One region of the Pseudomonas sp. CFBP 8772 genome, then DNA from elsewhere that is predicted to be linked to it. Evidence: predicted binding sites of a transcription regulator. Region 1 holds the regulator's gene; the other holds the start of a gene.
The links. Region 1 encodes FliA, which starts transcription of late flagellar genes. Its sites were predicted from a motif close to CTAAAGTTTNNNNNNNNNNNGCCGNTAA; they were not measured.
Positions count from the first base shown of each region.

Region 1 (14,490 bases):
CGGTGCCGGCGTTGAGGCGGAAGGTACCGCTGCCGGCGTTGCGGCAGGCGTGCTGGTGTAACCACCGAAACGACGGTTGCTGCGGGAAATGCTGTGTACTTTCTCGCACAGCATCTGTTTGACCTTCTCTGGGTTGCGCGAGATGTCTTCGAAGTTTTTCGGCAGGAAATCCACGGCGCCAGCGTCCAGCGCATCGAGGGTGACTCGGGCGCCTTCGTGGGTCAGGGAGGAGAACATCAACACCGGGGTCGGGCAGCGCTGCATGATGTGACGGACCGCGGTAATGCCATCCATCATCGGCATTTCGTAGTCCATGGTGATCACGTCAGGCTTGAGGGCCAGGGCTTGTTCAATGGCTTCCTTGCCATTGGTGGCGGTACCGACCACCTGAATCGTGGGATCTGAAGAGAGAATTTCCGAAACACGACGTCGGAAAAAACCCGAGTCGTCCACGACGAGAACCTTGACTGCCATAAACACTCCAAAGAGCGCGCGCCACCCCTGAGGGTCGGCGCGCCCTGAATCACGTAGCTTGGGTCACATTGGCGATACGGGACAGGCCAGTGAGACCGGTTTTCGCGCTTAAAACAGGACCGGGTCTATTTGTAGGACCGGCTTTAGCCGGGAAAGCGTGAGATGTCACACCGCAAAATCCATGGTGTCCATACCGGCCCTTTCCCTTAGTAGGACCGGCTTCAGCCGGGAACGCGTCGGATGTCACACCGCGCAATCCAGAGTGTCCATACCGGCCCTTTCCCGGCTGAAGCCGGTCCTACACAAGAAGGCGTCGGGTTTCACACCACAAAATCGAGGGAGTTCACCCTGCCCTCTTCCCGGCTGAAGCCGGTCCTACAGAACATCGAAAGCCGCCTGCTTAAGCCGATCCTGCCTAACCAATCCGTCGTGCCGCGTAGCGCTTGAGCATGCTCGGGACATCGAGAATCAGTGCGATGCGACCGTCACCGGTGATGGTGGCGCCCGACATGCCCGGCGTACCTTGCAGCATCTTGCCCAGCGGCTTGATGACCACTTCTTCCTGGCCGACCAACTGATCCACCACGAAGCCGATGCGTTGCGTGCCGACCGACAGGATCACCACGTGACCTTCGCGCTGCTCCTCGTGAGCCGCCGAACTGACCAGCCAGCGCTTGAGGTAGAACAGTGGCAGCGCCTTGTCGCGGACGATGACCACCTCCTGACCGTCGACGACGTTGGTGGTCGACAGGTCCAGGTGGAAGATCTCGTTGACGTTGACCAGCGGGAACGCGAAGGCCTGATTGCCCAGCATGACCATCAGCGTCGGCATGATCGCCAGGGTCAGCGGGACCTTGATGACGATCTTCGAGCCCAGGCCCTTGGTCGAATGGATGTTGATCGAGCCGTTGAGCTGGGAGATCTTGGTTTTCACCACGTCCATGCCCACGCCACGCCCGGACACATCGGAAATCTCGGTCTTGGTCGAGAAGCCCGGTGCGAAGATCAGGTTGTAGCAGTCGGTGTCGCTGAGGCGATCCGCTGCGTCCTTGTCCATCACGCCACGCTTGACCGCGATCGCACGCAGGACCGCAGGGTCCATGCCTTTGCCGTCATCGGAAATCGACAGCAGGATGTGATCGCCTTCCTGTTCGGCCGAGAGAATCACACGACCGTTCCGGGCCTTGCCCGACGCCTCGCGCTCTTCAGGCGACTCGATACCGTGGTCGACCGCGTTGCGCACCAAGTGGACCAGCGGGTCGGCCAGGGCTTCGACGAGGTTTTTGTCCAGGTCGGTTTCTTCACCCACCAGTTCAAGGCTGATTTCTTTCTTCAACTGACGCGCCAGATCGCGAACCAGTCGCGGGAAGCGACCGAACACTTTCTTGATCGGCTGCATGCGGGTCTTCATGACCGCGGTCTGCAGGTCAGCAGTCACCACGTCCAGATTGGACACGGCCTTGGACATGGCTTCATCGGCGCTGTTGGCGCCCAGGCGCACCAGGCGGTTACGCACCAGCACCAGTTCACCGACCATGTTCATGATTTCGTCCAGCCGCGCGGTGTCGACGCGCACGGTGGTTTCGGCTTCAGCCGGCGGTTTTTCGCTGGCCGCCGGAGCAGCAGCACGCGCCGGAGCAGGCGCAGAGGCAGGCGTCGCTTTGGCCGGTGCCGCCGCAGCAGGCGTCGGTTTGGCAGGTTCGGCTTTTGCGACGGGCTCAGGCTTGTTGGCCGGTGCCGCGGCGGCCACCGCAGGTTCGAACTTGCCTTTGCCGTGCAACTGGTCCAGCAGGTCTTCGAATTCGTTGTCGGTGATTTCGTCCGAGGCCGCCGCTTTCGACGGGGCCGCAGGTGCAACCGGCGCGGCAGGCGCAGCGGCAGCAGGAGCAGCATGAGCCGCGGCGTCAGGAGCAGCAGTACCAACGGCATCCGGCGAGAACGAGCCTTTGCCATGCAACTGATCCAGCAGCGACTCAAATTCGTCGTCAGTGATTTCGTCACTGGCCGGTGCGGCAGACGGCGTCACGGCCGCCGGCGGTTGCACGGCATCGACGGCGAACTGGCCTTTGCCATGCAACTGATCGAGGAGTGATTCGAATTCAGCGTCGGTGATTTCATCGCTGGCCGCAGCGCCGGCCGGTGCAGCGGGAGCCGCTGCCGCCGGTGCTGCCGCGACAGGTGCGGCTGCCGCAGGGGCAGAGGCAACCGGTGCAGGACCGCCCGCCGCTTGCGCCTTGACGGCGTTCAGCGAATCCAGAAGCTGTTCGAATTCAAGGTCGGTGATGTCTTCGGACGGCGCTTCAGCCACCGGCTCTTCGACCACCGGGGCTGCAGCCACTTCCTCTTGCGAAGCAGGCTCGGCCAGGCGAGCCAGCGCGGCCAGCAATTCAGGTGTGGCGGGGGTAACGCTGGAGCGCTCGCGCACTTGACCGAACATGCTGTTGACGGTGTCGAGTGCTTCAAGGACCACGTCCATGAGCTCCGAGTCGACGCGGCGTTCACCCTTGCGCAGGATGTCGAACACGTTCTCGGCGATGTGACAGCATTCAACCAGCTCGTTGAGCTGGAGGAAGCCGGCGCCCCCTTTTACAGTGTGAAAACCGCGAAAAATTGCATTGAGCAGGTCCGCATCGTCCGGCCGGCTTTCCAGCTCGACCAACTGCTCTGACAACAGCTCGAGAATCTCGCCGGCCTCTACCAGAAAATCCTGAAGGATTTCTTCATCGGCGCCGAAGCTCATTGGGGGGTGCTCCTAAAATTAACCGTCAAACCGATCCGGAGGCTGCACTGACGGCCTGCGCGCATTGCTTTCGTCGAAGCATTGGCGCGCGGGTCCAGCAGCCACTTTCACAGAAAACCTGAAGACCGAGACAGAATGACCGAATCAGAATCCGAGGCTGGATAGCAGATCGTCAACATCATCCTGTCCGGATACAACGTCTTCACGTTTATCGGCATGAATCTGCGGACCTTCACCCTTGGAGTGAAGTTTTTCTTGTTCTTTTTGCTGACGGAACATTTCCTGGTCGTGCTCGATGCCCGCGAAGCGGTCCACCTGGCTCGCCATGAGCACCAGCTTGAGCAGATTGCGCTCGACTTCGGTGACCAGCGTGGTCACGCGCTTGATCACCTGACCGGTGAGGTCCTGGTAATCCTGAGCGAGCAGAATGTCGTTCAGGTGCGCGGAGACTTCGGTGGTCTCTTTCTCGCTGCGGGTCAGGAACACATCGACGCGGCGGGCCAGATCACGGAACTCTTCGGCGCTGATTTCGCGGCGCATGAAGCGTCCCCAATCGGCGCTCAACGCCTTGGCGTCGTCACTGAGCCCGTGCATCAACGGCGTGCTCTGCTCCACCAGGTCCATGGTCCGGTTGGCCGCGTTTTCGGTCAGCCTGACCACGTACGACAGCCGCTCGGTGGCGTCGGTGATCTGGGAGACCTCCTCGGCCTGGGGCATGTTCGGGTCGATCTGGAAGTTGACGATCGCGCTGTGCAGCTCGCGCGTCAGTTTGCCGACTTCCTGATACAGGCCGCGGTCGCGGGTCTGGTTAAGCTCATGGATCAGTTGCACGGCGTCGCCGAACTTGCCTTTTTCAAGGCTCGCGACCAGCTCTTGTGCGTGTTTCTTCAGGGTTGACTCAAAGTCACCCATTGTCGAATCTTTGGAATCCATAGCGCCCTCGCAGCGGACATCAGCTATTGACGCGCTCAAATATTTTTTCGATTTTTTCTTTGAGCACTTGCGCGGTGAACGGCTTCACCACGTAGCCGTTCACACCGGCCTGAGCGGCTTCGATGATCTGCTCGCGCTTGGCTTCGGCAGTCACCATCAGCACCGGCAGACTGCGCAGACGCTCGTCGGCACGCACCTGACGCAACAGGTCGATGCCGGACATGCCCGGCATGTTCCAGTCAGTGACGAGGAAGTCAAAAGCGCCGCTTTGCAGCATGGGCAATGCGGTGAGTCCGTCATCTGCTTCGGCCGTGTTGGTGAACCCAAGGTCACGCAACAGGTTTTTTATGATCCGCCGCATCGTTGAGAAGTCATCAACGATGAGGATTTTCATGTTCTTGTCCAATTCGACCTCCAAGCAGTCTTTAACGCGTTCAGCACCTGAACGCGCGTCCAATCAATACCGTCTGTGCCGAACATGAAAAGGGGTTTCAATCGACCGGAACGAGCGCAGCGAAACCGGATCATCTACGACCCGGTTCGACCGACTCCTGCCGTGTCTCTTTTGCTTCCCGCTCACGTCTTGCACAGCCGGTCTTACAAGCAAAACACGCAGGCCTCATGGCCTGCGCCTGATTCACGAACGTGCGCGCCACTCGCCAAGACGACCGCGCAGCCGCGCCGCGCATTGACTGTGCAGCTGGCTGACACGCGATTCGCTGACCCCCAGGACCTCACCGATTTCCTTGAGGTTCAGCTCTTCGTCGTAGTACAGCGACAAGACCAGGCGTTCACGTTCGGGCAAGTTGGCGATCGCCTCGGCCAGCGCGGCCTGGAAGCGCTCGTCTTCCAGATCCCGCGACGGTTCGAGGGACTGGCTCGCGCCGTCCTCGTGCAGCCCTTCGTGTTCGCCGTCCTGCAACAGGTCGTCGAAACTGAACAGGCGGCTGCCCAGGGTATCGTTCAAAATCCCGTAGTAATCGTCGAGACTCAATTCAAGTTCGGCAGCAACCTCGTGATCTTTAGCGTCACGGCCGGTTTTTGCTTCGATTGCACGAATCGCGTCGCTGACCATGCGCGTGTTGCGGTGGACCGAGCGCGGTGCCCAGTCCCCCTTGCGCACTTCGTCGAGCATCGCGCCACGGATACGAATACCCGCGTACGTCTCGAAACTGGCCCCTTTGGTGGAGTCGTATTTGGTCGAGACTTCGAGCAAGCCAATCATGCCCGCCTGAATCAAATCCTCGACCTGCACACTGGCCGGCAGACGCGCCAGCAAGTGGTAGGCGATTCGTTTGACCAGCGGTGCATAACGCTCGATCAGCTCATACTGGGAGTCTTTGGACGATTTGCTGTACATGCGATAGCCACTTGCTGTCATGAGACGGGCCCTGCGCTGGTGTGATGCACGAGGCGTTCTACGAAAAATTCCAGGTGACCGCGCGGGTTCGCCGGCAGCGGCCAGGTGTCGACTTTCTGCGCGATGGCCTTGAACGCCAGGGCACATTTGGAACGCGGAAACGCTTCGTACACGGCGCGCTGTTTCTGCACGGCCTTGCGTACGCATTCGTCGTACGGCACGGCGCCTACATACTGCAGGGCCACGTCGAGAAAACGGTCGGTGACTTTCGTCAGCTTGGCGAAGAGGTTGCGCCCTTCCTGCGGGCTCTGGGCCATGTTGGCCAGGACGCGGAAGCGGTTCATGCCGTAATCGCGGTTGAGCAGTTTGATCAGGGCGTAGGCGTCGGTGATCGACGTGGGCTCGTCGCACACCACCAGCAGCACTTCCTGGGCGGCGCGGACAAAGCTCACGACCGACTCGCCGATGCCGGCGGCCGTATCAATGACCAGCACATCGAGGTTGTCGCCGATGTCACTGAAAGCCTGAATCAGCCCGGCATGCTGCGCCGGGGTCAGGTGGACCATGCTCTGGGTGCCCGATGCCGCCGGCACGATGCGTACGCCGCCCGGGCCCTGCAGCAGGACATCGCGCAGCTCGCACCGCCCTTCGATGACATCAGCCAGGGTGCGCTTGGGGGTCAGACCCAACAATACGTCGACGTTGGCCAGACCCAGATCGGCGTCCAGCAGCATGACGCGACGTCCCAGCTCGGCCAGCGCCAGTGAAAGATTCACTGAAACGTTGGTCTTGCCTACGCCACCTTTGCCACCGGTCACCGCGATAACCTGTACGGGATGCATGCTGCCCATGTTAATTGTTTACCTTGTCTTGCTTAGACCTAAGCCACATGTCGGGCTGCACGTTCAGTGCCTGAACAATGCCTGGCAGACCATCGATGCAGGAAAATTCCACTGTCATTTCTCTACCTAGCCCGCACGCTTGCCGGTGCTGTGATAAAGATCCGCAAACATATCCGCCATCGCTTCCTCGCTAGGCTCCTCCTGCATCTGCACACTCACAGCCCGGCTCACCAATTGGTGCCGACGCGGCAAATGCAGATCATCCGGTATCCGTGGGCCATCCGTGAGATAGGCCACAGGCAGTTCGTGTGTCACGGCCAGGCTGAGCACTTCGCCGAGGCTGGCCGTTTCGTCGAGCTTGGTCAGGATGCACCCGGCCAGGCCGCAACGTTTGTAACTGTGATAAGCCGCTGACAGCACCTGCTTCTGGCTGGTTGTTGCCAGCACCAGGTAGTTGCGCGCCTTGATGCCACGGCCGGCGAGGGTTTCCAGTTGCAGACGCAGTGCCGGATCGCTGGCTTGCAGGCCGGCGGTGTCGATCAACACCACGCGCTTGCGCAACAGCGGCTCCAGCGCCTGTGCCAGGGACTGGCCCGGGTCGACGTGGGTGACCGGTACATTGAGGATCCGGCCCAGGGTTTTAAGCTGTTCCTGAGCGCCAATGCGGAAACTGTCCATGCTCACCAGCGCGATATTTTGCGCGCCGTATTTCAACACATATCGGGCCGCCAGTTTAGCCAGCGTGGTGGTTTTACCCATGCCGGCAGGGCCGACCATGGCAATCACACCGCCCTCTTCCAGCGGCTCGATGTCCGGCGTGGCAATCATGCGGGCCAGATGGGCCAGCAGCATGCGCCAGGTGTGAGCCTGATCACCGGATTCCGGGACCATCGCCAACAGATCGCGGGACAGTGGGCCGGAGAGGCCGACACGCTGCAGACGGCGCCACAGGTTGGCCTGCTGCGGACGGCTGCCTTGCAGCTGGTTCCAGGCCAGCGAGCCCAGCTGGACTTCCAGCAGTTCGCGCAGGCCGTTCAATTCGGAGCGCATCGCTTCGTAGGCACGGTCGCCGACGGCAGGCTCGGCGTTGCGTTCGGCACGCTCGGCGGCAACAGCGGCGTGGACCGACGGGCGAAACGGTTCTTCCAGGGTCGGTTCGATCTGCTTGCTGTCATCCATCGCCAGACCGACGAACAACTGGCGATTGGCGACAGTGTCCAGCTCGCTGCGGTGGGTCAGCTCCGCCTGAGCGGTGACGATGCGCGACTGAGTCTTGCGCAGCTCTTCTTCGAGTTCGATGTTCGGCACACGGGGGGCCAGCGCAGACAACTTGTAGTCCAGGGCCGCGGTCAGTTCCACGCCGCCGGCGATCCGCCGGTTCCCGATGATGGCGGCTTCAGCGCCCAGCTCATCGCGAACCAGTTTCATGGCTTGTCGCATATCGGCGGCGAAAAAACGCTTAACTTGCATGACTCACTACCTCAGCCGTTAGGCCCGACAGTCGCTACGATGGTGACTTGCTTATTGTCAGGAATTTCCTGGTAAGCCAAAACATGCATATTCGGTACAGCCAACCGTCCAAAGCGGGACAACATGGCGCGAACCGGACCTGCGACCAACAAAATAACCGGCTGCCCCTGCATCTCCTGACGCTGCGCCGCTTCGATCAACGAGCGCTGAAGTTTCTCAGCCATGCTCGGTTCGAGGAGAACGCCTTCTTCCTGACCCTGACCTGCCTTCTGCAGACTATTTAGCAATATCTGTTCCAACCTTGGTTCAAGGGTGATCACAGGCAGCTCCGGCTCAATGCCGACAATGCTTTGGACGATTGCGCGGGACAATCCGACCCGTACTGCAGCCACCAGCGCGGCGGTATCTTGACTACGCGCAGCGTTGTTGGCGATAGCCTCGGCGATGGAGCGGATGTCGCGAACCGGTACCTGTTCGGCGAGCAGCGCCTGCAGCACCTTCAGCAGGGCCGACAGCGACAGCACACCCGGGACCAGCTCTTCCGCCAGTTTTGGCGATCCCTTGGCCAGCAGGGTCATCAATTGCTGGACTTCCTCGTGGCCGATCAGTTCATGAGAGTGCTTGTAGAGAATCTGGTTCAAGTGGGTCGCCACCACGGTACTGGCGTCCACCACGGTGTAACCGAGGGATTGCGCCTGGGCGCGCTGGCTGATTTCGATCCACACGGCCTCCAGGCCAAACGCCGGGTCTTTGGCAGTGATGCCGTTGAGGCTGCCAAATACCTGGCCGGGGTTGATGGCCAGTTCGCGGTCGGGGTAGATCTCGGCTTCGGCCAGGGTCACGCCCATGAGCGTCAGGCGATAGGCGCTGGGCGCCAGGTCGAGGTTGTCGCGAATGTGCACGGTCGGCATGAGGAAGCCCAGCTCCTGGGAGAGCTTCTTGCGCACGCCCTTGATCCGCGCCAGCAGTTGCCCTCCCTGGTTGCGGTCCACCAGCGGAATCAGGCGGTAACCGACTTCCAGGCCGATCATGTCGATCGGGGTGACGTCGTCCCAGCCCAGCTCCTTGGATTCCTGCGCGCGGGTCGGCGATGGCAGCAGCTCTTGTTGACGCTTGACCTCCTGCACCGCCGCGAGCTTGACCTGGTTCTCTTTCTTCCACAGCAGGTACGCGCCGCCTGCGGCGACCAGGCCGAGGCTGATGAAGGAGAAGTGCGGCATGCCCGGAACCAGGCCCATGACGATCATGATCCCGGCGGAAACCGCGAGTGCCTTGTGGGAGGCGAACATCTGGCGGCCCACCAGCTTGCCCATTTCTTCCGAACCGGACGCACGGGTCACCATGATCGCGGCCGCGGTGGACAGCAGCAGTGATGGCAATTGCGCCACCAAACCGTCACCGATGGTCAGCAGCGCGTAGACCTTGCCGGCGTCGCCGAAGGTCATGCCGTGTTGCAGGATGCCCACCAGCATGCCGCCGATGAGGTTGATGAAGAGGATGAGCAGGCCGGCGATGGCGTCACCGCGGACGAATTTGCTGGCACCGTCCATGGAGCCGTAGAACTCGGCTTCCTGGGCGACTTCGAGGCGACGGCGTTTGGCTTCGGGCTGGTCGATGAGGCCGGCGTTCAGGTCGGCGTCGATGGCCATCTGTTTGCCGGGCATGGCGTCGAGGGTGAAGCGCGCGCTCACTTCGGAGATGCGCCCGGCACCTTTGGTGACGACGACGAAGTTGATGATCATGAGGATGGCGAAGACGACGATACCGACGACGTAGTTGCCGCCGATGACGACTTCACCGAACGCCTGGATGACTTTACCGGCGGCGGCGTGGCCGTCCTGGCCGTGGAGCATGACGACGCGGGTGGAGGCGACGTTGAGGGCCAGTCGCAGCAGGGTGGCGACGAGGAGGATGGTCGGGAATACGGAGAAGTCGAGGGGCCGCAGGGCGTAGATACAGACGAGCAGGACGACGATGGACAGGGCGATGTTGAAGGTGAAGAAGACGTCCAGGAGGAACGGCGGCATGGGCAGCATCATCATGGCGAGCATGACGAGGAGCAGTAGCGGTACGCCAAGTTGTCCACGGCCCAGGCCGATCAATCCGGTTCTGGCGTGGGAGATGAGTTGTGAGCGTTCCACCGATGGGCACCTGCGCGTTAAATCAATCTTTTGACGCCGAAGCGTTGTATCGGGGTTATTGCAAGAAGGGGTCCAACATTTGACAGTGGGTTGAAAATATCAGAGTGCCAGTATTCAGATCCGCGATTTCCGTCGGGTGCCGGATGAGTCAAGATCAAAAGCATCTGCCTAACGGCAGACATTTCGCCTTCGGCGAGTTACTTGGAAAAGCACCCCAAGTAACCAAAGGTGCTTGCTCCTGGTTGGGCCCCTCCTTCGTCGGGGTTCCTTCACTCCGGTCCCGCTCCGTGGGCCCGCCGCCATCCGCCATCCATGGCGGGGGGCGGCTCTCGCCGCATCCATGCGGCTCGGCCCACTCCGCGAGACCTGCGTTCAGCCTGCACCCAAGTCGCGATGGGTGGTGTCTGGACTTTTTGTGCATGAAGATCAGAAGCGCGCTTACGCTTGGTAGGACCGGCTTTAGCCGGGAATAGGCCTGTGTGACCACCACCAATTTCACTGAATGCACGCGCTGCTTTTTGTGGGACCGGCTTTAGCCGGGAAGGCGTCAGGTGGGACACCGCAAGCCTGGCGTCCCGCACCCACGGCTGATCGCCTCGAGGGCGGCTCGAGGGGACTGATTTATTTACAGCGCTTCACCGTAAATTAATCTGTCCCCGCCAAGCGCTTGTCCCCACCAAGCGCTAGATCACTTTCACTGCCCGCCCGATGAATTGAATCGGCCCGGTGGGCTTGCCGGTCGGGGAGCCGTTGGGGTTTTCGAGGGTGAGTTCGAAGAGTTGGTTGGGTTGCAGGGGCGGCAGTTTGTTTACGGAGACGGAGAGGGTCTGGCCGGGTTTGACCAGGCCCAGGGACACGGGGCCCTGCCAGCCGTCGGCCTTGGTCCAGAACTGGAGGGCTTTGTCGGTCGGGACTGGGGTGGCGCCCAGGGGTATCAGCTGGATTTCTTCAGGGTTGTTGGCCTGGATGACCCAGCCGGGGGCCAGGTTCTGTGGGGCGACGAGCACGACGAGGTACGTCGTGGGGTTTACCGGTGCTGTGCGGGTCACCAGCATTGTGGCCAGCAGCAGGGTGGCAAAAAGACCGGCGCCGGCAAGTCCGCGCCACAACGGCAGAAGATCCCACCATGAATGCGGTTTCACGGGAGGCGCTACGTCGGGGGCCCGGCGTTCGTGGCTGATCATGCTGCGCTCGATCCGCCCCCACAGCCGTGGACTTGGGGTGTGGGGTTCGGCGAGTTCGGTCAAGGCCAGCAGGCGCCCTTCCCACGCGTCCACCGCTGCGCGCAAATCGGCGTCCGTGGCGAGGCGGTTTTGTACGTCGAGTCGTTGCTCGGCCGGCAGTGTGCCTAACACGTACTCGCTGGCCAGTGCGTCCAGTTCATTGGCGCTGTCTTTCGACGGGTAGCCTGTCATCCCATGCACTCCCGCAATGCCACCAGACTGCGTTTGATCCAGGCTTTCACCGTGCCCAGCGGCGCGCCCACTTTCTGCGAGATCTCCGAATGCGAATAGCCGTCGACGTACGCATGAAGAATGCAGTTGCGACGCGCCGGTTCCAGTTGTTCAAGGCACCCATAGATACGTCCCGAGCGAGCACGGTATTCGAAGGTGTCGGCTTCGGTGGCGACGTCCAGTACACCCTCCGCCAGCACCGCGCTTTCGCTTTGCTCGCTGACCTGAACAATGTGCGCGCTATCACGCATGAAGTTCAGCGCCAGGTGCCGGGTCACGCTGAAGATCCAGCCACGGGCCGCGCCTCGCGCCGGATCGTAACTGCCCGCGCGGGTCCAGATTTTGATAAAGGCGTCGTGCACGATGTCCTCGGCCAGCGCGTCGCTGCGGACGATCCGCATGGCGACGCCGAGCAGGCGTGCGCTCTCCTGGGTGTAGAGGTCGTGCAAGGCCTGCTGCTCACCTCGGGCGCAGGCCGCCAGACAGGCTTCGTAGTCAAAACAGTCTTCAGGTAAGGACAAAATGCTCAACCGCCAACGAAAAGAAATACCCCGACCCAGAGGCCGGGGTTGCGTCGGTGCAGCGTAGATGACTTTGTGCGCCAGCGACGCTGCCTGACGTGGGACGTTGGTCTACTTGGCAGCCCAGAAAATATAGTCCGCCTGGTATTTCACGATTTCTTGCTTGCCCTTGGTCGCCATCGAGCACTCCATCTTCGGCGCGACACCTCCTTTGGTCGCCACTCGCTGGATGTAACTGACGTTGCTCATCGCACCCTTGCCTTCTGCAGGGTTCGCCTTCACCAACTGATACGGAATGTCGCCCGTGCCGGCGGGGGCGACAGCGAGTTGCGTACCGGTGATCTTCGAACCGTCAGCGGCCTGCCAGGTCGCCGGTGGCCCGAAGTACGTGCCGACCTGCTTGCCGCTGCGATCATTCAACACCGCTTTCGGGCCTACGAACGTCCATTCGGTCTGCCCAGCGGCGTTGGGCTTGTCGCGGCATTCGTAGGTGATCTCGCCCACCCCCACGGTCTCCATGGCGATCTTGTGACCGTCCGGAACCTTCACCGCGTCCGGCAACGCCATCTGTGCGTACGCCGCCGGCGCCGTGGCCAGCAGGCAAGTGGCTGCCAATGAAACACCGAACGAACCCAGTAATTTTTTAGCGTTCATGCCATCTCTCCATTAGATAAACAGGTCAGCAGCCATCGCTACTTCTTGTACTACCCGGGGGAGAACGAACTGGATGCAGGGATTTGAAAAAAAATCTGCGCGGGGATCAGCGGGAGTACGGAGGAATGAGCAAAAGGGCATTGAGTCGATCAACATGGCGCCCGTCGCAAGGCCAGACCATGGACCCGGCGGACGGAACGAGAGTCCGCCGGGTACTGCAACGATCAGTTCAGCGGCTACGGCATCAGCACCGAGTCGACCACGTGAATGACGCCGTTGGACTGCATCACGTCAGCGATGCTGACCGCGCTTTTCCCGCCTTTGGCGTCCATCACCCACAGCTTGCCGTCATGGGGCATGACGGTGAGGGATTCGCCTTGTACGGTTTTCAGCACCACCTTGCCGCCGTTCATTTTGGCGTCCGCCATCAATTGTTTGGCGGTGTGGGTACCGGCGACAACGTGGTACGTCAGAATTTTGGTCAGGTCCGCTTTGTTCTCAGGTTTGACCAGCGTCTCCACCGCGCCTGCGGGCAGTTTGGCAAAGGCTTCATTGGTGGGGGCGAAGACGGTGAACGGGCCTTTGCTGTTGAGGGTGTCTACAAGACCTGCAGCTTTGACCGCCGTCACCAGGGTCGTGTGGTCCTTGGAGTTGACCGCATTTTCGACGATGGTCTTGCTCGGGTACATGGCGGCGCCACCGACCATGACGGTGTCGGCAGCAAAGACGGGCGATGCAGCGAGGCAGAGAGCGGCAAAGGAGGCAGCGGCAACGCGTTTGGCAAGGGTCAACATGGTAGTTCTCCCAGATTTTCAGGTCCTTCGGATGAAGGTGAGAGAGATACGAAGCCGGTGCCAAAACGGATGCATCACAGTGAAGATATTTTTCCCTGGGCGACGACCGGTCCGGTTGGCAGCCCGCTCGGTGACCCGTTCAACGGCTCCAGGGTGACGGCGAGCACCGCGCCACTGGCGAGCAGGTCTGCCAGTTGCGGCGGCACGCTCAATGTCGCGGAGGCATTGGCCGGCAGCACGCCCAGCGACCGAGGCTTGCCATCGGAGGCGATTACCCAGGCCTCAGCACTTTTGCCAGGCCAGTCGGCGTGGCCCGTGCTGACGAATAGCACGCCTCGCCGGTCGGGGTTGATCGCGGCGGCAAACAGCGTATTGCCGTCGCTCTGATCCAGACGCGCCAGCAGTGCCGGGCCCGGTGTGGGTTGAGGTCCGGAGACAGGTTGCTGAAGGGTCAGTACCGATGCCAGCAACCCGGCAGCCAGCGCGGCTGTCGTCCAACGCCAGAGCCCGAGGTTGTTCCACCAGCCCGACGCCCGTGACGGCGGACGACTGGCACTCCCAAACAGCTGCTGCTCAATCGCGCGCCAGGCGCCAATGGGAGGACTGGATGCCGGCAACTGGCTGAGCCACTCGGCGAAATGCGCCTGCCATTTCGCCATTGTGCGCTCATGGCGCGGGTCCAGCGCAATCATCGCCTCCACCCGCTCACGCCCTTCGCGGCCGAGCACGCCAAGCACGTACTCCGCGATCAGCAAGTCCGGGGTTTCGTCAGGGGGCACGGGATGCTCGTTCATAGGCCAAGGCACAAGCGCAGTCGAAGCAGCCCGCGACGAATCCAGCTTTTCATTGTTCCCAGCGCAATGCCGTGGCGCTCGGCCAGCTCGGCGTAAGAGCAGCCCTCAAAGAACGCGACGCGAATGTAGCGTTGCTGGGCTTCTTCGAGGGTGTCTAGACAGCGGTCCAGTTGACTGCCTTGTTGTTCGCGCTCAAGGGCCTCCGGGATTGCGTCGTGGGTGGACGATTCCGGAATGGTTTCAAGTGGGTCGTGAGGGCGATGGGCCCTGCGCCGGTCAATCGCCTTGTTGCGCGCCATCGTCCCAAGCCAGG
Region 1 is NZ_JACYUI010000001.1:98,031-112,520, reverse strand. It holds gene IFT99_RS00490 (protein-glutamate methylesterase/protein-glutamine glutaminase) at 1-474, opposite strand, end outside; gene IFT99_RS00485 (chemotaxis protein CheA) at 890-3,214, opposite strand; gene IFT99_RS00480 (protein phosphatase CheZ) at 3,359-4,147, opposite strand; gene IFT99_RS00475 (chemotaxis response regulator CheY) at 4,167-4,541, opposite strand; gene fliA (RNA polymerase sigma factor FliA) at 4,785-5,528, opposite strand; gene fleN (flagellar synthesis regulator FleN) at 5,525-6,358, opposite strand; gene flhF (flagellar biosynthesis protein FlhF) at 6,476-7,819, opposite strand; gene flhA (flagellar biosynthesis protein FlhA) at 7,831-9,960, opposite strand; gene IFT99_RS00450 (anti-sigma factor) at 10,644-11,375, opposite strand; gene IFT99_RS00445 (sigma-70 family RNA polymerase sigma factor) at 11,372-11,935, opposite strand; gene IFT99_RS00440 (DUF3455 domain-containing protein) at 12,047-12,589, opposite strand; gene IFT99_RS00435 (fasciclin domain-containing protein) at 12,826-13,383, opposite strand; gene IFT99_RS00430 (anti-sigma factor domain-containing protein) at 13,458-14,162, opposite strand; gene IFT99_RS00425 (sigma-70 family RNA polymerase sigma factor) at 14,174-14,490, opposite strand, start outside.

Region 2 (14,490 bases), on a different contig from region 1:
CAAGGACGGCGCATGGCGTTTCATTGATGCCACGCGATTGATCTCGATCACCGCGAACCTGGGCGATACCAAGACCACTATTACTCATCCGAGCACCACCTCCCACGGTCGGCTGTCTCCGCAAGAGCGTGAGGCGGCCGGCATTCGTGACAGTCTGATCCGCGTCGCGGTAGGGCTGGAGGACGTCGCAGACCTGCAAGCGGATCTCGCACGGGGTCTGGCTGCCTTGTAAGCAGGGTGTCCGAACACGAAAGCGAGCCCTGGGGCTCGCTTTTTTGTTTGCGATGTGCAGCTTCGTGCTTGCTGCGAAAAATGGCTCTTTTTAAAAAAACTTCAAGCAGGCTATTGACTTAGGTTCATCACCTGCGTAAATTTCGCGGCCTCAGCGAAGCAAGGGTGATTAGCTCAGCCGGGAGAGCATCTGCCTTACAAGCAGAGGGTCGGCGGTTCGATCCCGTCATCACCCACCATCGTTGAGTGTTTCACAGCAACACCAGACGCTGAAGGATACTGAGATTCAGCAGGACGTAAGTCCACGCAATGCGCAGCGGTAGTTCAGTCGGTTAGAATACCGGCCTGTCACGCCGGGGGTCGCGGGTTCGAGTCCCGTCCGCTGCGCCATATTTTCCGAATCGGGTCTTCCCGGTTCGAGATTGAAAGCCTAGGTTTTCATTCAGTGTTTTACGAAGCAGGCCCAAGGGTCGGTTTCAACAGCGTTAAGCAGATGAAAGTCTGTGCGACAAGCAGCGGTAGTTCAGTCGGTTAGAATACCGGCCTGTCACGCCGGGGGTCGCGGGTTCGAGTCCCGTCCGCTGCGCCATACATCGCTTCGAGGCCCTTGAACGCCTTGAAGCAACAGAAAAAGCGATCCCAGGATCGCTTTTTTTGTGCCTGCGATTTGGCGAACGCTTCGCCTGTCGCGCTGGATGCTGCAGAGCTCGGCGATAAATGCCATGATCGCCGGCTGTTAACGCGGCGCTGTGCGGTGCCTGATTTCGAATTTGGAGAGCTGGACCATGGGCATGAACCAAACCATCACTGTCATCCCGCCGGGCGTACCGCTGACGGGCCATGTGTCGCCGCCCGGCTCGAAGTCCATCACCAACCGCGCGCTGCTCCTGGCTGCACTCGCCAAGGGCACCAGCCACCTGCGTGGCGCGCTGAAAAGCGACGACACCCGCCATATGTCCAACGCCCTGCGGCAAATGGGCCTGACCATCGAAGAGCCGGACGACACCAGCTTCGTCGTCACCAGCAGTGGGCAACTTGAAGTCCCCCAGGACGCGCTGTTCCTCGGCAATGCCGGCACGGCGGTGCGGTTCCTGACAGCGGCGGTCGGCACGGTAAATGGCAGCGTCACGCTGGACGGCGATCACTACATGCAGAAGCGCCCGATCGGCCCGTTGCTGGAGGCGCTACGCAAAGGCGGCCTGATCGCGGAAAGCGCCACCGGTTGCCCTCCGGTCGTGGTGCGCGGGACGGGTTCGATTACCGCCACTCGCTTCGAAATCGACGGCGGCCTGTCCAGTCAGTACGTCTCCGCGCTGTTGATGGTGGCGGCCTGTGGCGATGCACCGATTGAAGTGGCGCTGACCGGCAAGGAAATCGGCGCGCGCGGTTACATCGACTTGACCATCGCCTGCATGCGCGCGTTCGGTGCCGAGGTCGAGGTGCTGGATGACGCGTTGTGGCGCGTTGCACCGACGGGTTACACCGCCTGCGATTATCAGATCGAGCCCGACGCCTCGGCCGCAACCTATTTGTGGGCTGCCGAGGCGCTGACCGGCGGCAAGATCGACCTGGGCGTGGCGGGGGAGGCGTTCACTCAGCCAGACGCCAAGGCCATGGAAGTGATCGCGCAGTTTCCGAAGATGCCTGCGGTCATAAACGGCTCACAGATGCAGGACGCGATTCCTACGCTGGCGGTGCTGGCGGCCTTCAACGAGACGCCTGTGCGCTTCGTTGACCTGGCCAACCTGCGGGTCAAGGAATGCGATCGCGTACAGGCGCTGCACGATGGTCTGAATCAGGTTCGGGCCGGGCTGGCCTCGGTAGAAGGCGACGATCTGTTGGTTGCCGCTGATCCGAGTCTGGCGGGCACCAGCAGTCACGCGCTGATCAATACCCATTCCGACCACCGCATTGCCATGTGTTTCGCGCTGGCCGGTTTGAAAGTGGCGGGCGTGCGAATTCAGGACCCGGAGTGCGTAGGCAAAACCTATCCTGGCTACTGGCGCGCGCTGGAATTCCTCGGCGTCAAACTGGTGCACGGCGAGGTCTGAGGCGCAGGGCATGCCGGGCCTGCAGCCGTCGGCTGATGGACGCCAGGCCCGGTGGGGCGACTTTTCCGACCCCGTTTCAGTCTGATCAGCGCAACCTGCGCTGCCCTGACAGGCCCACGCGTACAGGCCCCGTTCACGGTTGCCGTTTCGATGTATCCACACGGTTGCAAACTCTGCGTTGATCCCATGGCAGGCTTGTTGCAGACTTACCGGCGTTTTCTCCGGTCCACTTTCAGTCGACCAATTGCCCCAGGATGTTTGATGCCTAAATTACTGAGCTTTCGTACCGCATGCTGGGTCATCACCCTGCTGGCTGCCGCAGGCTGCTCGTCGAAGAAACCGACGGTCTATGAGCATGAGAATTTCGACGATGCCGGGACATTCTCCCGCAGCTACCCGGTCTCGGATACCGCCACCTGCGAAGCGGCCCGAAGGGCGCTGTTGAGTCAGGGCTACATCATTACCAGCAGCGATCCCAAAGTGATCAGCGGCCATAAGAGCTTTCAGCAAACCGGCGAAACCCACATGGAGATCAGCTTCAACGTGGTGTGTGCGCCGGACGGCAGTGCTGATAAACGGACCACGATGTTCGCCAATGCGCTGCAGGATCGCTATGCGTTGAAGAAGGTCAATAACTCCGCCAGCCTGGGGGTCGGCGTGCTGGGCTCGGTCTCGATGCCGATTGGTTCGACCGACGACTCGATGGTCAAGGTCGCCAGTGAAACCGTGGCGTCGCCCAAGTTCTATGATCGCTTCTTCGCGCTGGTGGAAAATTTCCTGCCGCCTGAACTGAAGAAGGCTGCACACATTGAAGAGAAGCCTAAAACCGATCTGGGCATGCCTGAGCCGGTGCCAGGCAAGCCGGCGGCGTTGACGGAGCAAAAGCCGGCCGCTGCACCTGCTGCAGCGGCGCCTGCCACGCCTGCACCCACTACGCCCGTCGCACCAGCGCCACTGGCGACCCCTGCGACCCCACCTGCGGCCGCTGCCGAGCAGAGCAGCGAGCCGATGCCTGCGCCTGCCGAGGCGGAACCGTTGAAAACCGAAACAGCGGCGCCTGCCGAGGCCGCGCCTGCCACAGCGCCTGCGCCGGCAACGACCACCGAGCCGAGCGCTGCGCCAGCGGTAGAATCAACGCCGGCGCAGTGAGTCATCTGCTAATTCCCAGCAGAGGTCCCGCGTGCTGACACCGCACGTGCAGCAAATGCAAAAGCTGTGGGAGTGACCGGGGTGGCGCTCCACCTTGCTCACGAAGAGGGCATTTCGGCCACTGGAGATTTAATGGCTGTACTGAACTCTTCGCGAGCAAGCTCGCTCCCACAAGGGTGCGCTGGGCCTGCAGATCTTCGGTGTCATCCGTAGCCGCATCACCCCAAAAACAGTTTGTACGCCGGATTCCTGGTTTCGTCCCAGTACGGATAACCAATCTCCCCCAGCGCCTGTGGCACCAGATGCCGTTCATCCTCCGGCACCACTAATCCCGCCACCACTCGGCCATCCGCCGCACCGTGGTTGCGGTAGTGGAACATCGAAATATTCCATTTGCCGCCGAGCTTGTTCAGGAAGTTGAACAGCGCACCCGGCCGCTCCGGGAATTCAAAGCGCAGTACCACTTCATCGCTGACCCGCTCCGAATGCCCGCCGACCATGTGCCGTAAATGCAGCTTGGCCAGTTCGTTGTCGGTCAGGTCCAGCACCGGAAAACCCTGTTCTGTCAGGCTCGCGATCAGCGCTTTGCGAGGGTCCGTGTCGGGGTGGGTCTGCACGCCGACGAAGATGTGCGCCTCGCGGTCGGTGTGGTAGCGGTAGTTGAATTCGGTGATTTGCCGCTTGCCGATGGCTTCGCAGAAGGCCTTGAAGCTGCCCGCCTGTTCCGGGATGGTCACGGCAATAATCGCCTCGCGGCCTTCGCCCAGTTCGGCGCGCTCGGCGACGTGACGCAGGCGGTCGAAGTTGACGTTGGCCCCAGAGTCGATGGCGACAAACGTCTGCCCGGTGACGTCGTACTGTTCGGCGTACTTCTTGATCCCGGCCACGCCCAGCGCGCCGGCGGGCTCGGTGATCGAGCGGGTGTCGTCGTAGATGTCCTTGATCGCCGCACAGATTTCATCGGTGCTGACGGTGATCACCTCGTCGACGTAGTCCTTGCAGATGTCAAAGGTGTACTGCCCGATCTGCGCCACCGCGACGCCATCGGCAAACAGGCCGACCTGTTGCAGCACCACCCGCTCGCCGTAAGCCATGGCCTGTTGCAGGCAGTTGGAATCGTCCGGCTCAACGCCGATCACCTTGATTTCCGGGCGCAGGTATTTGACGTAGGCCGCAATGCCGGCGATCAGCCCGCCGCCGCCGACCGGCACGAAGATCGCGTCCAGTGGCCCCTGATGCTGGCGCAGGATTTCCATCGCCACAGTGCCTTGCCCGGCAATGGTGTCAGGGTCGTCGTAGGGGTGGACGTAGACGTAGCCATGTTCCTCGACCAGCTTCAGCGAATACGCCAGCGCTTCGGGAAACGAGTCGCCGTGCAGTACGACCTTTCCACCCCGGGAGCGCACGCCCTCGACCTTGATCTCGGGGGTCGTCTTCGGCATCACGATGGTCGCCGAAACGCCCAGGGTCTTTGCTGCCAGCGCCAGGCCTTGGGCATGGTTGCCCGCCGACGCCGTCACCACGCCCCGCGCCAGTTCTTCCGGGCTCAGCTGCGCCAGCTTGTTGTAGGCGCCACGAATCTTGAAGGAGTACACCGGCTGGAGGTCCTCGCGCTTTAGGAGGACGTTGTTGCCAAGGCGCTCGGAGAGCTGGCGAGCGGCGTGCAGCGGGGTTTCCACGGCAACGTCGTACACGCGGGAGTTGAGGATCTTTTTGACGTAGTGATTGAGCAGGTCGCCCTGAACAAGCGGGTAGGCCGGTGGCTGACTCATCGTGAGGGCCTCGTCGGAAGGCTTGGGATGATCAGGCGGGCGGCGAAGCAGGCGAGGGAAGGGCGAATGATCATGTCTGGCTCCTGATGTGGTTTTTGGCCCGGGAGACAGAGAGAAAAAACCCGCCTCTAGGGCGGGTTGGGTGCAAACGTCGGCTAACCCGCCATGACTGGAATGGCGGTAATAATTATCGGGCCGAAGAAATGCTGGGATGCGTTCATGGCGTCGAGACTATGGCGAACACGGCGCAGTCGTCAAGTGGGCGACGCCGTCATCGCTCAAAAACTGACAGTCAGGAAAAAACAAATGCCAGACCCAGACAAGGCTAACAATCCCTTGGGCCGTCGCCGTTTATCCGCGCGCGTCTACTGTTCAACGGGCCTTCATTTTTTGTTCATGAGGGCACTTTAGGGTTGGGTTCGTAGTCAGTGAATCTGCAGCTGAATGACTCAGCGACACAAGAACACCACCGATCACAAGAACCCGCCACGAGGGCGCAAAAATGGACGAGTACCAAGAAGAACTGCTGGAATACCAGGCCTACGAGATGGACCCGCTGGAACCCGCAGAAGACGCCACCGAGTTGTAGGAAAACCCACGCCTGCCAGTCAGAGTGACTTGCGCTGGCTGCGACGAAACGCACCGGGCGTCTGTTCGGTCCAGCGTTTGAAGGCCCGCTGAAAGGCTTCTGCTGACGCAAATCCCAATAAGTAGGCGATTTCGCCAAAGGCCAGTTCGGTGTCCCGGATGTAGGTCATGGCGAGGTCGCGCCGGGTGTCATTGAGGATCGCACGGAACTGTGTGCCCTCGTCCGCCAGCTTGCGGCGCAGGGTCCAGGTCGGCAGCTTCAGTCGCGCGGCCACTTCTTCGAGATCCGGCTCCCGCCCCCCATTCAACAACGGCCCCAGCAATTGGGTGATGCGCTCGCGCAGGCTGCGGGTTCGGGTGAGTTGTTCGAGTTCCCGTTCACACACCTGCAGCAGATGCCGCCAGGTACTCGGCACGTGGTCGGGGTTGCGCAGGCCCAGCTGACGCTGGTTGAGGCGCAACTGATTGACGCCCGCCGCGAAACCGACCGGCTGCTCGCAGAGCGCGGCGTATTCAGCGGCGTAGGCGGGGGCGTCGAACTCGATCTCCAGACGTTCGGCTATCAGCGTCGTCCCGCTCAGCGTCGACAGCTGGTGCAGCCAGCCGCTGAGGATCGAATCCACCACGAAGCGGTTGTAGCCGTTGTACGGGCTGATGGAATAGAAGCGCAGCCAGGCGCCGTCGCTGTCTTCGTGCAGGCTCGACTGGCCGCGATAATTCGAGCCGTACAGCGGTTCAAAACGAATCAGCGTGCGCGCCGCTTCGCGCACGGTCGGCGCCTGCGCGGCCGTGATGCCCGCCAGACCGGCGTGGCTCAGACGGCTGGATTGGCCCATCCGCAGGCCCAAGGCAGGCACGCCGGTCAGCTCGATGGCCCCATGGCCCAGGCGCATGTAGCGCGGGATCGACAGCCGGGCGCCGGCCTCACCGAGTCGTGCGGCATCCAGGCCGTATTGCTGCAGCAGCGGTTGCGGGTCCTGGCCTTCGTTGCGAACAGCGTCGGCGAGGCTGTGGACGAACCCCACTGACAGATCGCCCAGACGCACGCGAGGAGAGGTCATCGATTACAACCACAGATTGATCAGGCGGGCGCCATGCCCGGGGCGAACGCCTTTCGGGGCAGCGCTGATGGACTGCTCGGCGACGCTTTGCCCGCCGCGACTGGCGAAACTGTGGCCGGCGCTGCCCTGGTCCCAGAACTGGCCGCGCATGAACACGCTGACGCCGGCCTTCGCCGTGCTGGCCGGTGTCAGGGCCAGTCGGCGCCAGGCTTCACCCTGGGTGATCGGTTTGGCCCCCAGATTCAAATGGGCCGCCAGCGCGTCATGCTTGTCGCTGCGCCAGGGTTGCGTCCAGCCGTACGTGCCGGCGACATAGGCCGGTACTGCAATCAGCTTGACGCCGCTCGCGTTGAGTCGCGCGTAATTGTCGGGGTACCAGCTGTCGCTGCCGATCAATGTCGCCAAACGGCCGGCCGGGGTGTCGATCACGTTGAGCGGCGCGTCCTTGCCAGGACGGATGTAACCCCGCTGGTTCCAGCCCGGGAACAACTGACGCTGGGGCTGTCCCAAGGGCAGGCCGTCGGGGCCGAACACCAGGCTGCTGTTATAGAGCGCGCCGCGGCCGATGTGCAGTTCGCCGTTTTCCACGTGCGGGCTGGGCAGCACGATCGAGCCGGCCACCAGCGTCACGCCGAACTCCTTCGCCAGCCCGCCGAACACGTTCTGATAATCCTGCGCCATGCTGTGCGCCTTCATGCGCAGGCGTGCGTCCTCGAAGCGGCTGCTGCCCCGCGCGTGAATCACTGCGTCGATGAACAGCAACGGATTACTGAACGCCAGCCAGTTCATCGCCTCGTCGAAGGTGGTGGCCTGGTAGAACTGGGCTTTTTCGTCCACCGCCAACAACCAGGTGCCGATGTGCTCGGGCAGCACCACAATGGTTTTATCGTTGAGCAGCCCATGGTCGCGGGCCTGGACCAGGTACGACGCCAGCTTGCGATGCAGGCGTTTGGCACTCGAATAATCGGAAGGGAACAACTCGGGCTGAATGCCCAGCAGGTTGCCGCGTTCGCCGGGTTGCCCGTCGTTGATCACCAGCTGAATGCGCAGGTCCGTCAGGTAATGCCCGACATGACGCTTGCCCGTCCACAGCCCGTAGCTGACGAGAAGAATCACCAGCACCGCAGCGGTAAGTGAGCCGAGAACTTTGCGCATGAAGAAAGGAGAGCTGCCTCTGGGAAGAAAGCGCGGAGGGCGCGATGACGTTGCCGGAAGGCTACGGCAAAACGCTGCTTTGGAGAAGGTTTGCCAACGGCCAGAGCGGCCATTCGGCGAATGGGTTCAAGCGAGGCGGCATCGGCGGCCGCCTGCGCTGTATGGATCAACCGCGATGCCTGCGATTTGCAGGCATCACGGGCGATGCGTTTTACAGGCGGAAGCGGCTGACCAGCGTGTTGAACGAAACGGCCAGGCGGGAAAGATCCTGGGTCGATGCGTTGGTCTGGTGCGCACCGGCCGCCGTCTGGGTAGACAGGTCCTGGATGTTCACCAGATTGCGGTCCACCTCACGCGCGACATTCGCCTGCTCTTCAGAGGCGGTGGCGATGACCATGTTGCGTTCGTTGATCTGGGCGATGCCGTCGGCGATCTGCTCCAGTGCGCGACCCGTTGCCTGGGCCAGCGCCTGGGTGTCGGTCACCAGCGCCTGACTTTTGCCCATCGCCCCCACCGCCTGATCGGCGCTGGCCTGGACGCTGTTGATCATGCCTTCGATTTCACCGGTTGAGGCCTGGGTGCGTGCAGCCAAGGCCCGGACTTCGTCGGCAACCACGGCAAAGCCTCGGCCCTGTTCACCGGCACGGGCGGCTTCGATGGCGGCGTTCAAGGCCAGCAGGTTGGTTTGTTCGGCAATGCCGCGAATCACGTCCAGGACTTTGCCGATGTCCCGCACCTGCACGGCGAGGTCGCGGACCATGTTGGTCGAGGTGGCGATTTCGGTGGTCGCGCTGTTAATGGCTTCGACCGCGCCACGGGCCTGGTCACGGCCGTCGCTGGCCTGTTTGCTGGTGGTTCGGGACGCGTCGGACGTGGAAACGGCGTTGCGGGCCACTTCTTCCACCGCGGAAGTCATTTCCGTCACAGCGGTCGCGGCCTGCTGGATTTCGTCGTTCTGGCGGACCAACCCTCTGCTGCCGTTATCGCTGACGGTGGTCAGCTCTTCTGCGGCGGAGGCCAGTTGATTGGACGCATCGGCAATCTGCTGAATGGTGCTTTTCAGGCTGCCCTGCATTTCGCCCAGCGCCGTCAGCAATTGCCCGGCTTCATCGCGGCCGGTGCTGACGACGGGTTGCGTCAGGTCACCGCCGGCGATGCTCCGCGCGCTAGCGACCGCATAAGCAATAGGACGGCTGATCAGACGACTGATGAACATGCCCAGCAGAATCGCCGCCAGAAAGGCAATGCCGATGCCGATGTACAGCGCGGTCTTGGCGGAGGACTCCATGCGGGCGGCATCCTCGGCGCCTTCGCCAATCTGCCGGTTATTGGAGTTAACTATGAGGGTCAGCTCATCGAGCACCACGTTGTAGGCCGTCTGAAGATCGCCGAACAACAACGCGCGGCCGCTATCAAGGTCGCCGGCCTTCATGAGGCCGAGGTATTTCTGGACCAGCGCCTGGTAGATCGGCCAGTCCTTTTCCATCTGATCGCCCGCCGCGCGCTCATCGTCGGCGAGCGGGGTCTTGCGGTATTCGGCGAACGCTTTTTCGCTCTGCTGCTGATTGGCGTTCATTGAGGCAATCACTTCGTCCCTCACGCCCTGGGGCATGCCGGCGGCAGTGGCCGTGTATAACCGATACAGATCGCGGCTTTGCCCTACGGCGTTGGTTCTGGCCTCGCCGGTTTTTGCGACGGACACCAGGTTATTGCTGAACACCAGTTTCAGGCTTTCCGACAGGTCGGACACGCCACGGCTTCCGAGCACGCCTACTCCCAAGGTGATGAATGCGCACAGCACGAAGCCTGTGATCAACTTGGTTGAAATTTTTGCATCATTGATCCAGCTCATTAGTTGCGTCCTGCCGAGGTGTTGAGAAGAAGGACATTGCTCAGACATCAGGGAAGTACGGCAAGGTCGTCATGGTGCTATCGGCGGCGACGTCCAAGTCTGGAGGGTGGCCCGACGAACGATGTGGTGCACTGCTTGATCATTGATTTGTCACTTCCAGTCATTGAGCATGGCCGGGCTGCTGTTTACTGTTTGCGTCATGTACCGGGTGCTCGTCCAAGGCCCTGACTGATTCGACGGGCGCCACAGAGCGCCCGCACCCCGTGACGATGCTCGATGGAGTTTTTATGGCCGCCCCCCACTACCCGCACTTGCTCGCTCCCCTGGACCTGGGTTTCACCACGCTGCGCAACCGCACACTGATGGGCTCCATGCATACCGGGCTTGAAGAGAAGCCGGGCGGATTCGAGCGCATGGCGGTGTATTTCGCCGAGCGCGCTCGGGGCGGGGTCGGCCTGATGGTCACCGGCGGTATCTCACCGAACGCTGAAGGCGGGGTGTATTCGGGGGCGGCCAAGCTGTCGACGCCGGAGGAGGCGGCCAATCATCAGGTTGTCACCAACGCCGTGCACGAAGCAGGCGGCAAGATCTGCATGCAGATCCTTCACGCCGGGCGTTACGCCTACAGCCCCAAGCAGGTGGCACCGAGCGCGATCCAGGCGCCGATCAACCCGTTCACACCCAAAGCGCTGGACGAAGAGGGCATCGAGAAGCAGATTCAGGATTTCGTCACTTGCGCGAGCCTCGCGCAGACCGCCGGGTACGACGGCGTCGAAATCATGGGCTCTGAAGGTTATTTCATTAACCAGTTTCTCGTCGCCCACACCAACCATCGCACCGACCGTTGGGGCGGCAGCTACGAAAACCGCATGCGCCTGCCGGTGGAGATCGTGCGCCGTGTGCGTGAAGCCGTCGGCCCGAATTTCATCATCATTTATCGCCTGTCGATGCTCGACCTGATCGAGGGTGGCAGCACTTGGGAAGAAGTGGTGCAACTGGCCCAGGCCATCGAGCGTTCGGGCGCCACGCTGATCAACACCGGCATAGGCTGGCACGAAGCGCGCATTCCGACCATCGCCACCAAGGTGCCGCGCGCGGCGTTCGCCAAAGTGACCGCGAAAATGCGCGGCTCGGTGTCGATCCCGCTGATCACCACCAACCGCATCAATACCCCCGAGGTCGCCGAGCAGGTGCTGGCCGAAGGCGACGCCGACATGGTCTCCATGGCGCGCCCGTTTCTCGCCGACCCGGAATTCGTCAACAAGGCCGCGGCCGGTCGCAGCGACGAGATCAACACCTGCATCGGCTGCAACCAGGCGTGCCTCGACCACACCTTCGGCGGCAAGCTCACCAGTTGCCTGGTCAACCCTCGCGCCTGTCATGAAACCGAGCTCAATTACCTGCCGGTCACCCAGGTCCGGAAAATCGCCGTCATCGGTGCCGGTCCTGCGGGCCTCGCTGCCGCGACTGTTGCGGCCCAGCGCGGGCATGAGGTGACGCTGTTCGACTCGGCCAGCGAAATCGGCGGGCAGTTCAACATCGCCAAGCGCATTCCGGGCAAGGAAGAGTTCTTCGAAACCCTGCGCTACTTCGGCCGCAAGCTGCAGACCACCGGCGTCGACCTGCGCCTGAACACCCGCGTCACTGTCGATGACCTGCTTGGCAAGGGCTTTGACGAAGTGATTCTGGCCACCGGGATCGCGCCCCGCACGCCCGCCATCCCCGGTGTCGACAACCCCAAAGTGTTGAGCTACCTCGACGTGATCCTCGGCCGCAAACCGGTTGGCAAGTCCGTCGCCGTGATCGGCGCGGGCGGCATTGGCTTTGACGTGTCGGAATACCTTGTGCACCAGGGCGTCTATACCAGCCTGGATCGCGACGCGTTCTGGGACGAGTGGGGCATCGACACCCAGCTGCAAGCGCGGGGCGGCGTGGCCGGGATCAAGCCTCATCCCCATGCGCCAGCGCGTCAGGTCTTCCTGCTGCAGCGCAAGGCCACCAAGGTCGGCGACGGTCTGGGCAAAACCACCGGCTGGATTCATCGCACGGGGCTCAAGAACAAACAGGTGCAGATGCTCAACAGCGTGGAATATTTGAAGATCGACGACGCCGGTTTGCACATTCGGATCGGCGCGGAAGGCGAGGAGAAACTGCTGCCGGTGGACAACGTGGTGATCTGCGCGGGGCAGGATCCGCTGCGTGAACTGTATGACGGGTTACAGGCAGCGGGGCAGAGTGTGCATTTGATTGGCGGGGCGGATGTGGCGACCGAACTGGATGCCAAACGGGCGATTGATCAGGGATCGCGGTTGGCGGCGGGGTTGTAGGGGATTGGGTTCTGGCGGGTGATGTGGCTGGTGGGCTTGACGGGGTTGGATCGCGTGCCGCCAGGGTCTGAGGGGACTCTGGCGGTTGAGGGGGATTACCAGCTGCCGTAGGGGATTCCGTGCTGGTCGATCCAGGCTTGGGCTGCTGGGTTTGGTGGTCGGTAAAACAGCCCTTTTCCGTCTTGGTTGGGGCCGAGGGGCTCGACTTTAGCTTGGTAGCGGCCGACCTCCTTGAAACCCAGACATGGCCCACCAGCCCAAACTTTCACGATACCTCCCGGAGCCATTCCCAGCGTAATCGCGAAACGGTAGTCGTCCATCCATTCTTTTGAACTGCGGCAATACACGCGCTGTGGCGTCACCATCTCATCGCGTACCCACTGCGGTATCCGGATGCTGATTTTGTAAGCCTGAGGCTCCACTAGTGACTGCCAGCGCAGAAGAAGTTGGTCTGGTAAGTCAACGTTGTTGATGGGTTTTCCGCCAGATGTGCCCTTGTGCCAGCCCTCGGGCTTTCGCGTGTAACCGGCGACTCCGGCATGTACGTTAAAAAAAACGTATCCCCGCTGATCGAGCACATCGACGCTTTCAACCCATACTTCCATGTGTTTGGGCGCGGCGAAGCCGATATACCACGCCGGATATGGCAGCTTGACGGGCGGGGGTACTGACCCTCCCGTTGCACAGGCACTCAAGCTGATCAGGTATCCGACCGCCAAGACCAGACGCCTCATTCGGGAACCCCAGTCTGCAAATGCAAGCCTTGAACAAAGCCGCAAATGTGCTAGCCGTCGCGTGCCGTGATGCCCCTTGTTAGCGCTCATGGCCGAGTTACCAACTGCCATAGGGAATGCCGTGCTGTTCTACGTGAGCTTTGTTCTCCGGTTCGAGCGGGATGTACTTCCCCTTGCTCGCGCCACGGTAGGGGCCGAGCGGCTCGACTTCGGCTTGGTAACGGCCGACTTCTGTGAAGCCTAAACATGGCCCGCCAACCCAGACTTTCACAATGCCTCCCGGAGCCATTCCCAGCGCAATCGAGAAACGGTAGCCATCTATCCATTCTTTTGAGCCGCGGCAGTAGACCCGTTCTGGCCTAACCATTTCAGCGCGTACCCACTGAGGGATGGGAATTCTGGCCTTGTAAGCTTGCGGCTCAATTAGTGACTGCCAGCGCAGAAAGATTTGGGCAGGCAGATCTACGTTATTTATAGGCTTCGACTTGCCCCCTCCTTGATGCCAGCCCTCGACCTTTCCGGTGTAGCTTGCGACCCCGCCATGGACTCGGAAAAATGCAAGGCCACGCTGATCTAAAACATCTACGGTCTCCACCCGCACTTCCATGTGCTCTGGCGCGGCCAACCCTATATACCACGCTGGATACGGCAGTTTAGGAAACGGGGGGAGTCTGGGCCCACTCGCGCACGCGGTAAGGCTCAGCAGCATGCCGGCTAAGCAAATTAGCCGTCTCATTCTGGGTAACCTTCTTGCGGTCGATTGAGGTGCATATTCCTACTATTCAGCGGCGCCGGTTTGCTCAATAGAAAGGGACCCTCAGGGGTCCAGTGAGCGGACATGTGGATGTAACGCGCTCGTAGCAACGCCTCTTGAGCAGGCTCCAGGCGTACGAGTCGGTCTGTCATGACCTGCTGCAAGATTCGCTTGGCGATAGGCATAAGCTCCTCTGGCACTGCGAGTTCAGGCCGCGCTTCCAGACCCTTGAAGGGAACGCCGTGACGTATCCCCAGCTCACGCATGACACGCAGTGCAATCAAGCTCAGTTCGCCATGCACGGGGCGTTCGAGCAGCACGGTTATCCAGTAGTCCTCCATGACCGACGCAGCTTTGCCGCGAGGGTTAGTTGCTGCAGGCCAGGCTTTCACCGCAATGTAGCCATCGCGGGCCACGCCTGATTCGCGCAAGACGTTGGCGTCCGCTTCTGCACGGGCCCAAGCGGCATGGGACTCAACCCTTTGGCCGGTCGGAACGCTGGCCTTGCAGGGCTGCGTCATCCACAACTTTTCTCGTGCTTGTGGGAGATAGCCCCCGCCGACATCAGAGTGAGCGCCGCACTGGATTCTGAGACGTTCATTTGTGCGGTGGCGCGATGGGTGCGAAGCCGCAGCAGCATTACCAACTGCCATACGGAATGCCATGCTGGTCTATCCAGGCTTGCGCCGCTGGATTGGGTGCTCGGTAAAACAACCCTTTTCCGTCTTGGTTGGGGCCCAGCGGCTCGATTTTCGCCTGGTAACGGCCGACTTCTTTAAAGCCCAAGCACGATCCGCCTAACCACACTTTTACAAT
Region 2 is NZ_JACYUI010000018.1:3,599-18,088, forward strand. It holds gene IFT99_RS24525 (O-succinylhomoserine sulfhydrylase) at 1-232, shown strand, start outside; tRNA gene IFT99_RS24530 (tRNA-Val) at 395-470, shown strand; tRNA gene IFT99_RS24535 (tRNA-Asp) at 545-621, shown strand; tRNA gene IFT99_RS24540 (tRNA-Asp) at 744-820, shown strand; gene IFT99_RS24545 (3-phosphoshikimate 1-carboxyvinyltransferase) at 1,017-2,282, shown strand; gene IFT99_RS24550 (DUF2242 domain-containing protein) at 2,544-3,431, shown strand; gene ilvA (threonine ammonia-lyase, biosynthetic) at 3,650-5,203, opposite strand; gene IFT99_RS24560 (AraC family transcriptional regulator) at 5,812-6,852, opposite strand; gene IFT99_RS24565 (carbon-nitrogen hydrolase family protein) at 6,856-8,007, opposite strand; gene IFT99_RS24570 (methyl-accepting chemotaxis protein) at 8,219-9,859, opposite strand; gene IFT99_RS24575 (NADPH-dependent 2,4-dienoyl-CoA reductase) at 10,147-12,186, shown strand; gene IFT99_RS24580 (DUF2931 family protein) at 12,282-12,920, opposite strand; gene IFT99_RS24585 (DUF2931 family protein) at 13,018-13,656, opposite strand; gene IFT99_RS24590 (hypothetical protein) at 13,653-14,195, opposite strand; gene IFT99_RS24595 (DUF2931 family protein) at 14,314-14,490, opposite strand, start outside.
Region 2: the regulator FliA is predicted to act here: its motif matches at 9,937-9,964, upstream of IFT99_RS24570 (methyl-accepting chemotaxis protein).